Regions from separate parts of the Micrococcus sp. 2A genome, predicted to be linked through region 1. Evidence: riboswitches for the same ligand, from Rfam matches in the RefSeq annotation. Region 1 holds a riboswitch; the other holds the start of a gene.
The links. A riboswitch is a leader RNA that binds a small molecule or an ion and turns the genes downstream of it on or off. The one in region 1 is predicted to bind S-adenosylmethionine.
Positions count from the first base shown of each region.

Region 2: it holds a riboswitch for S-adenosylmethionine, as region 1 does, so the genes downstream of both, AAG742_RS03115 (bifunctional o-acetylhomoserine/o-acetylserine sulfhydrylase) here and AAG742_RS09815 (flavin reductase family protein) in region 1, are expected to answer to the same signal.

Region 1 is NZ_CP154351.1:2,129,212-2,133,758, forward strand. Features, by position in the region: gene AAG742_RS09800 (hypothetical protein) at 1-1,384, opposite strand, end outside; gene AAG742_RS09805 (hypothetical protein) at 1,606-1,962, opposite strand; gene AAG742_RS09810 (hypothetical protein) at 2,282-2,836, opposite strand; SAM riboswitch class IV at 3,119-3,238, shown strand; gene AAG742_RS09815 (flavin reductase family protein) at 3,316-3,867, shown strand; gene AAG742_RS09820 (cold-shock protein) at 4,158-4,361, shown strand; gene AAG742_RS09825 (MFS transporter) at 4,465-4,547, opposite strand, start outside.
Region 2 is NZ_CP154351.1:670,077-674,623, forward strand. Features, by position in the region: gene AAG742_RS03105 (CPBP family intramembrane glutamic endopeptidase) at 1-799, shown strand, start outside; gene AAG742_RS03110 (VOC family protein) at 876-1,535, opposite strand; SAM riboswitch class IV at 1,700-1,817, shown strand; gene AAG742_RS03115 (bifunctional o-acetylhomoserine/o-acetylserine sulfhydrylase) at 1,940-3,316, shown strand; gene AAG742_RS03120 (homoserine O-acetyltransferase) at 3,313-4,440, shown strand; gene AAG742_RS03125 (SGNH/GDSL hydrolase family protein) at 4,445-4,547, opposite strand, start outside.

The sequences.
Region 1 (4,547 bases):
CGACATCCGTGAGCAGCGGGGCGATCCCCGCGAGTGCGGCGTCCGGCTCCGGCGTAAGGGTGCCCACGCTGACCAGCAGGGGCGCGTCCCCGGTTCCGAACCGTCGGCCATCGTCAGTGGCCGTGTAGTACGCGGACTCCCGGGACGTGGAGGCCGGCAGCGCCCGGGTGACCGCGACGTCGGGCCGGCCGGGGAGCGTGCCGGAGGCGGTCTCCACGGAGGCGGCCTCGGCCAGGGGCTCGTCCGCAGACGCCGGCCGGGTCAGGGTCCGCGTCTCCTGCACCAGGGACAGGCGGGGCGAGTCGTAGCTCAGGACCGGGTCCCGGCCCGTGGTCAACCCCGGCACGGGGACCACGGTGACCCCGAGCCCCAGGCCGCCGAACCGGCCTGAGACGTCGGAGGTGGAGACCTCGTCCTGCGTCGCTGTCCCGCCGGCGGGCAGCGCCCACACGGGCATCCCCACGATGCCGCGGGGCGCGGTGGGGTCCCGCGGATCCACCGGCGCCTGCTCGATGTCGAGCCGGGTGACCGGCTCCCGGTACGGGGCCGCGCGCACCTCGAGGGTCAGGGGCGCAGACCCGACGCTCGTGGCGAGCAGCGGGACGGCGGTGAGTGAGTCCACCGGCCGTCCGGCCGCATCCGCCAGGCTCTGGAGGTAGGCAGGGAGCCGATCCTTCGCCCTGACGAGCGCCTCAGCCTCCTCGGTTGCGGCGCCGGAGAGCCTGTCGACGACAGCCGGGAGGAAGCCGGCGGGCGAGGACTGCGCTAGCACGCGGAACGCGTCGGCGGCGGCGGGGTGCCCGCCGAGGGACAGCAGCTGCGCCTCAGCCGCGGCGTCCACCACGATCATCCGATTGCCCTGCGGGTCGGGGTCCGCCCACGGGGCGGCCCAGTACGTGCCGGCCGGGACCTCACGCTGGGCGGGCGGAGGCGTCTGACCGCGGGGACCGACGGCAAGGGTGGGGAGCTCGACGTCCGTGCAGGGGCCTGGCTCGGGAGGGGCCGGATCGCAGAGGGCGGGATCGTCCAGCAGCGGACGGGCGTCCGCGATCGGCCCGTCGGAGAAGGAGCCGATCAGTGTGGCGTCCATGCCGAGCACGGGGCGCGGGCCGAGTCCGTCGTCCGTGCTCACCCGCGCGTCCAGGTCGAACGCGTGGGGACCCTCCACGCTGCCGTCCGCGGGGTAGCCGATCATGACGGCGTCCTGGTTGGCCACGCTGCGCACGCCAACGTCGCCGAGCGGGGCGGCCACCTCGACACCGGGCACCGCCCGGATGCGGTCGAGATCGGCCGGGCTGAGGCGCTCGGCTGAGCTCGTCCAGGCGGCCGTGTCCAGCGGGGCCATGAGGGCTGCCGCGCTCTGTGCGGCCGCGGGTGCGGACACGATCAGGTCATAGGACCCGCGCCAGCTGCTGTCGACGAGGGCCTTGAGCCGCTGTGTGGCCTGGGCCTGGACACCAAGGCCCAGGACCAGGGCCACAGCGAGCGCCCCGGCCACCAAGCGCAGCAACCGCACGGCGGGGAAGAAGGGCCAGGCTGGTCCTACACGGCGAGAACCCTCACCAGTGCTCGTCTGGACTCGCGAGCTCTGGGGCGGTCGGGACGTCATTCGGAGGGAACCGTCAACGCCACCCGGTAGGGCTCGTCATTGTCCACGGTGACCGTGAAGGTCACTGGCCCGGCCTGTTCTATGGGAGGCGTCGCTGCGGACCACCCGCCGCACAGGGCCTCCGATCCGGCCATCCACGTTTTCTCATCGCCATCGCCACTCGAGACGTGGATGTCCGTCTTGCCAGTCGCATCGGAGGGGCAGAGCAGGACGACCCGAAGGATCGCGCCCTTCTGGGCATCCACCGTGATCTCCTGGGTGCCCCGACCGACCCTCTCCTCCAGGACGGACTCCTGCTCCACATCGATGTAGTCGGAGTCCGGATTCTGACGTGCGTACTCCTCAAGGGTCATGCCCCCCTCCTCGAACAGAGCCGCGGGGAGAGCCTCTGCCGCGTTCGGGGCCTGGGCCCCGGCATCGGACGAGCCGCTCGTGGCGGCTGACTCCGAAGGGGCCGCACTGGCGACAGCCGTGGAAGTGCCCGAGGGGGTCGGAGTGTCGGACTGAGAGGCGGAGCACCCGGAGATCGTCGTGCCGACGAGCACAGCGGCGGCGAGGGCGGCCAAGCGACGTGAAGGAGACAAAGGGAACATGACATGCCTATCCGTAGGGGGGGGAATAGGGGGGTGCAGCGTCAGGCGCCCTGCGCCCGACGCTGCACCGCTCACCGCATCAGAGCTTGAAGTGCTGGAAGTAGAACTGCTGCCACGGGGTGTAGAACGAGCCGCTGCGCAGCGTGACCACGTCGCAGCTGCGGTTCAGCATCTGACGCTTCCATGTTCCCTGTGCCTGCTTGGCGCCGATGGCGAGCTTTCCACCGTTCGTGTAGGTGCTGGGCACGGTCCAAGCACCGCTGACGGTATTCGTAGACGAGTAGCTGACTCCCACACGGGTCCCGACCTTGGCGGAGACGCCAGCGACAATGGCGCTCACATCGCCAGAGAGTTCGCCTGTGATGTCGCCACTGACACCGAACGTGCGCCCGGTGGCGATAGTGAGCCTGACTCCGGGAGCCCCGGACACTGACGAGTAGGCGGAGTACGACTGCTTGAACGTGTTCGATGTCACGGTGGTGCTTGTCCAGTACTCCTCGGCACAGTACGCGTCCGGGGTAGCAGTCTCCCCTCCCACGGGCGCGGTCGCAGCCCCCGCTACGGGAGCCACCGCTAGCGACGCCGCCATCACCGCACCGGTGGACGCCGCCATGATCCTCTTCTTCATGTCCATCCGCATGATCCGATTCCTTCCAAAGAACCGCCTGCGGGGGCCGCGGGTCGCGGTCTCGAGCTCCCCCCCTCTCGAATGACTGAATCCTGACTGCGGCCAGGAGCATGTGTCAAGCATCACATTTCTATGCTTCGCTCCACCCCAGCTCAGGTCGCGAACAAGCTTCTCTGCGCCGCCCCCTCAGCCTCCCGGCGATCGACGCACCCTCCGTGACCCCGCGCGTCGCCCGCCCCCCGGGCCGCTTTGACCATCCCTCGGACCCCTCCGTAGGCTGATCCCCAGAATCACGAGTCCCCGTCATCACGGCCCTGGCCGGCGGGGCGGCAACCCTCTCACGCAGTAGTGGGGTGCTCCAGGTGAGGATTCGGCCCGGCGGAGGACCCCGACGGGCAAGTACTCGCGTCTCCGCGGATCACGCCGATCCGCTCAGGTGAACCGCCCTTCGCGGAGCCGCGTCCGTCACGAAGAGGACCCGCGCCATGACCTTGACCCTGACCGACCACCACGCCCCTTGCCGGCCTGCCGGCGCCCACCCCGCCTGGCAGGCCGACGTCTCCCGCGACCGCCTGCGCCCCGGCCTGGCGGCGTTCCCGACCGGCGTCGTCGCCGTCGCCGGCCTCGTGGACGGGCACCCCGAGGTGATGGTCTCCTCCTCCTTCAGCGTGGGCGTCTCGTGGGAGCCGGCGCTCGTCTCCTTCTCCGCACAGCTGACCTCGCGCACGTGGCCCCGACTGCGCCTGGCCGAGTCGATCGGCGTGTCGCTGCTCGCGGAGGACCAGGCGCACCTGTGCGGGCAGCTGGCCTCCCGCACCGGGGACCGCCTCGCGGGGATCGACGTGCACGTCAGCCCGAACGGCGCGCTCCTGCTCGAGGGGTCCTCCCTGTGGCTCGAGACAAGCCTGCACACCGAGGTGCCCGCCGGGGATCACGTCGTCGCCCTGCTGGAGGTCTCCGGCTTCGCGGACCACACGGACGCCCGCCCGCCCGCGGCGCTGCATCGCAACCTCTTCCACGGGCTCACCGCGCTCTGAGGAGCGCCCCGGAGCCGGGATCCGCACGGACTGGAACGGCCCCAGATTGCGCTCACAGGCGAACATCCGATGAACATCGACCCCGTGGTCGCCAGACGGTCGAATCCGTGGCAGTATGAACCTTGAAGTTGATCCAAGCTGTATCCCGTAACATCACTGCTTGTCAGTCCCGGCCCCGGTCGGAACGATGAGTGTGGGCACGCGGTTCAGTTCTGCCGCTTCACCCGGAGGCCACAGTGGCCACCGGTTCCCACACCGCCCCTCCGGGGGCACATCGAAAGGACACCATCATGGCTGTCGGTACCGTCAAGTGGTTCAACGCTGAAAAGGGCTTCGGCTTCATCGCTCCCGAGGATCAGTCCGCGGACGTCTTCGTGCACTTCTCCGCCATCACCGGCTCGGGCTTCAAGGAGCTCCAGGAGAACGACCGCGTCGAGTTCGAGACCCAGCAGGGCCCCAAGGGCCTGCAGGCCGCGAACGTGACCAAGATCTGATCTTCCTCCTCTGAGGATTCCGTCCCCGGCGCCTGAGGCGCTGATGGACGATCACCGAAGGCCCCGATCCCCACGGATCGGGGCCTTCGTCGTGCGCCGCGGCTCACACGCCGGACCGGCCCCGATCCACACGGCGGCGCAGCAGCCACGTGACCCCGAGTCCCAGCAGGTACGCCCCGCCCACCG
Region 2 (4,547 bases), 1.2 Mb from region 1:
GGTGCGGTGGGAGATCGCGCTCGTCCTGGGCCTGTCCCTGGGGCGCAGCGCGGTGTATGCGGTCGTCCAGCTGATCGACAAGGCCACCCGTGCCCCGCTGGGGGAGCAGACCACGGTGCTGAACCCCGCGCTCAGCCCGCGGTGGGGCTTCGACCTGACCTACCAGCTGCTGGACATCGGCTTCGCCCTCGTCCCCGTGCTGCTGGTGCTGCACCTGACGTGGCTGCGCGGGCGGAACCCGTTCCGCGCGTTCGGCCTGGACCTGCGCCGCCCGGGCCGCGACCTCGCCTGGGGCCTGGCGCTGTTCGTGGGGATCGGCCTGGGCACGCTCGCGGTGTACGCGGCCGGCCGCGCTGCCGGGGTCACGACGGCGATCGTCGCCGCCGCCCTCGACGACACCTGGTACCAGGTCCCCGTGCTGCTGCTCTCGGCCGCGCGGCACGCGCTCGTGGAGGAGGTGATCGTGGGGGTCTGGCTCGTCGACCGCCTCGGCTGGCTCCAGCGGCTGCACACCGCCCGGCGCGCCGGAGCCCCCGCGCCCGCCGCGGAGGGCCCGGGCCTCGTCCTGCCGGCCCGCATCTGGACCGTGGTGCTCGCCCTGGCCGTGCTGCGGGGCAGCTACCACCTCTACCAGGGCGTGGGGCCGGGCATCGGCAACGCGCTCATGGGGGTGGTGTTCACCCTGGTGCTGCTGCGCACGCGCCGGGTCATGCCTCTCGTCCTCGCCCACTTCCTGCTGGACGCGGCCGGGTTCGTGGCGTATCCGCTGCTGCACGAGGCAGGGCTGCTCGGGGTCTGAGCCCCGGACGAGGCCGGCCCCGCCTCGGGGAGGCGGGGCCGGCGTCGTCGTGGTCCGTCCGGGCGGGGAGGAGGGGTCAGAGGGTGACCGGGCCCGCGGGAGTCGTGAAGGTCACCGAGACGATGCCCGGGGTGCCGGAGGGGGCGAGGTAGTCGACGTCGACGTCCGCGACCCCGTCCTCCTCGCCGACCTGCTCGCCGCCGAGCCACTCGATGAGGCGGTCGCGGGAGCCGGCGATGGCCACCTTGTCGATGGAGGCCTGCGGCTCGGCGGCCTGGGACGGGTGCATGTCCTCCTGGCCGTCGGCCCAGCGCACGATGAACGGCAGCTGCGGGTCGGCAAGGGTGCCCTTGACGCCGATCTGACGCCAGGACAGCTCCCGGCCGTCGGGGAAGCGGCGGATGCCGGGCACGGCCTCGCGCTCCAGGCGGCGCTCGAAGCGGCCGATGTCCGGGGTGGAGACGGCCCAGCTCATCCAGCCGCCGCCCTGCTCGGAGCGGGCGCGGACGAGCTGACCGAAGGGGGCGCTGAGGGAGGCCGGGTGGTCCATGGCCTCCACGACCTCGAGCCACTGCCCGTTCCGCATGGGGAACAGGGCGTTGTGGGTGCCGAAGCGCGGGTGCACGCCGCCCTTGATGCGGTCGATGCCGAGGGTCTCGACGAGGCGCTCCACGGTGGCTTCGAGGCCCTCGGGCCCGGCGGCGTAGGAGACGTGGTCCATCCGGCAGGTGTTCACGGCGTTGTTCCTCTCCGAACCCCCGGGCGGGCCGGGCGTCGAACGCGATGGGAGGGCGGCGCCGTCGGCCCCTTGACCTCCGAGCCGCCCCTGTGATTCACAGCGTATCCATGTGTGACACGCCCGATGAAATCGGCCCCGCACTCGTGGCACACTGGCGGCACGGTCACGAGAGTCAGCGTCTTTGCCCCGGCATGCTGACCGGCAACCCTCCTTCCGCGGTGGGGTGCCCCGGGTGACGACCAGGCCGGCTCCCACACGGGCTGCCGGCAAGCGCGGGCCGTCCCCTCGGCCCCTCTCGACGACGCCGGGGCACCCCCGGCGCGAGGCGCCGGGTCGACCCGGCGCACCGACCGCCGGGAGGGACGCGGGTCCGGCCCCTGAGGAGCTCAGGAGAGTCCGCCATGCCCGACCAGAACATCCCCGCCGAGACCACGCCCCTGACCCCGGCCGCCGCGTGGGGCTTCTCCACCGCGCAGGTCCACGCCGGCGCCGCCCCCGGCCAGCACGCCTTCGGCGCGACGGCCCTGCCCATCTACCAGACGACCTCGTTCGACTTCCCCTCCGCCGAGGTGGCGGCGGACCGGTTCGCCCTCAAGGACCTGGACCCGCTCTACACCCGCATCGGCAACCCGACCCAGTCCCCGGTGGAGGAGAAGGTCGCCGCGCTCGAGGGCGGCGTGGGCGCGCTGCTGCTGGCCTCCGGCCAGGCGGCCACGACCTTCTCGATCCTCAACGTCGCCGGCGCCGGGGACCACGTCGTCGCCTCGGCGAGCCTCTACGGCGGCACGCAGAACCTTTTCAAGCACACCCTGGCCAAGGTGGGCGTGGAGACCACGTTCGTGACCGATCCCGACGACGTCGAGTCCTGGCGCGCCGCCGTGAAGCCGAACACCAAGGCCTTCTTCGGGGAGACCCTCGGCAACCCCCGGGGCGACGTGCTGGACGTTCGGGCGGTGGCCGACGTCGCGCACGAGGCGGGCGTGCCGCTGATCGTGGACAACACGCTGGCCACCCCGTACCTGCTGCGCCCGATCGAGCGCGGCGCGGACATCGTCACCCACTCGGCCACGAAGTACCTCGGCGGGCACGCCGCCGCCATGGCCGGCGTGATCGTCGACGGCGGCACGTTCGACTTCGCGCAGCACCCCGAGCGCTTCCCCGGGTTCAACGAGCCGGACGAGTCCTACCATGGGCTCGTGTACGCGCGGGACCTGGGCGTCGGCTCCGCCCTGGGCGCCAACCTCGCGTTCATCCTCAAGGCGCGCGTGCAGCTGCTGCGCGACTACGGCTCCTCGATCTCCCCGTTCAACGCGTTCCTGGTGAACCTCGGCCTCGAGACCCTCTCCCTGCGCATGCAGCGCGCCGTGGCCAACGCGACGGCCGTGGCCGAGTGGCTCGAGGCGCGCGACGACGTGGACTCCGTGGTCTACGCCGGCCTGCCCTCCAGCCCGTGGCACGAGCGGGCGCAGCGGTACCTGCCGCGCGGCGCAGGCGCGTTCGTCTCCTTCGAGATCGCGGGCGGCGCCGAGGCGGGCGCGGCGTTCGTGGACGGGCTTGAGCTGCTGCACCACGTGGCCAACATCGGCGACGTCCGCTCGCTCGTGGTGCACCCGGCCTCCACCACCCACGCCCAGCTCACCGAGGACGAGCAGCGCGCCGCCGGCGTCACCCCCGGCCTGGTGCGACTCTCGCTCGGCGTGGAGGACGTCGAGGACATCCTCGCCGACCTGGAGCGCGGCTTCGCGGCGGCGGCCGGTGCGGGGGAGGGCACCCGATGACCGCGGTCGCGAGCCGCCCGTCCCTGACCGTCGACCTCCCCGAGGGCGCCCGCCACACCGTCTCGGTCGGGCCCCTGACCACCGAGACCGGCGGCTTCCTCCCGGACGTCACCCTCACCTACGAGACGTGGGGGGCCCTGGACGCCGACGGCTCCAACGCGGTCCTCGTGCTGCACGCCCTCACGGGCGACTCGCACGTGGCCGCGCACGCCGCAGACCCGACGCCGGGCTGGTGGGACGCGCTCGTCGGCCCCGGCCGGGCGGTGGACACGGACCGCTGGTTCGTCGTCGCCCCCGCGATGGTGGGCGGCTGTCACGGTTCCACGGGCCCGTCCTCGCCCGACCCCGACGGCGTGCCGTGGGGCTCGCGCTTCCCGTTCCTCACGCTGCGCGACGCGGTGGAGGCAGAGCGCCGCCTCGCCGACCACCTCGGGATCGACGTGTGGCAGGCCGTGATCGGCGGGTCGATGGGCGGGGCCCGCGCCCTGGAATGGGCGGTCTCCCACCCGGAGCGCGTGGCCGGCGTCGGGGTGCTCGCCTCGACGGCGCAGTCCTCGGCGGACCAGATCGCCTGGGGCCAGGCGCAGGCCGCGGCCATCCGGCTCGACCCGGCGCACCGCGAGGGCGACTACTACGGCGGACCCGGACCCGAGACGGGCCTCGGGATCGCCCGGCGCATCGCCCACACCACCTACCGCACGGCCGAGGAGCTCGAGTACCGCTTCGGCCGCGAGCCGCAGGGCGCGGAGGACCCGTTCGGGGCCGCCGTCGGGAGGCGGCAGGGACGCTACGCGGTGGAGTCCTACCTGGACCACCAGGCCGCGAAGCTGTCCGCGCGGTTCGACGCGAACTCCTACCTCGTGCTCACCGAGGCGCTCATGAGCCACGACGTCGCCCGTGGGCGGGGGAGCCTGTCCGAGGCGCTGGGGCGCTTCCGCGGGCGGGCCTTCGTGGCCGCCGTCGACTCCGACCGGCTGTACCGGCCCGAGGAGTCGGCGCTGCTCGCGGAGCTGCTGCCCGGCGAGGTGCCCGTCCACTCGATCGTCTCGCCGATCGGCCATGACGGGTTCCTCACCGAGTACGGGCAGGTCGCCGACGCCCTGAAGGAGACCCTCGCCCTCTGACCGCTCAGGAGGCCGGCTCGGCGGGCGGCGTGACCGGCAGCGACTCCGTGTGGTCCGAGCCGTGCGGCATCTCCACGCCGAACAGCGGCTCGGGCACGGGGCGCTTG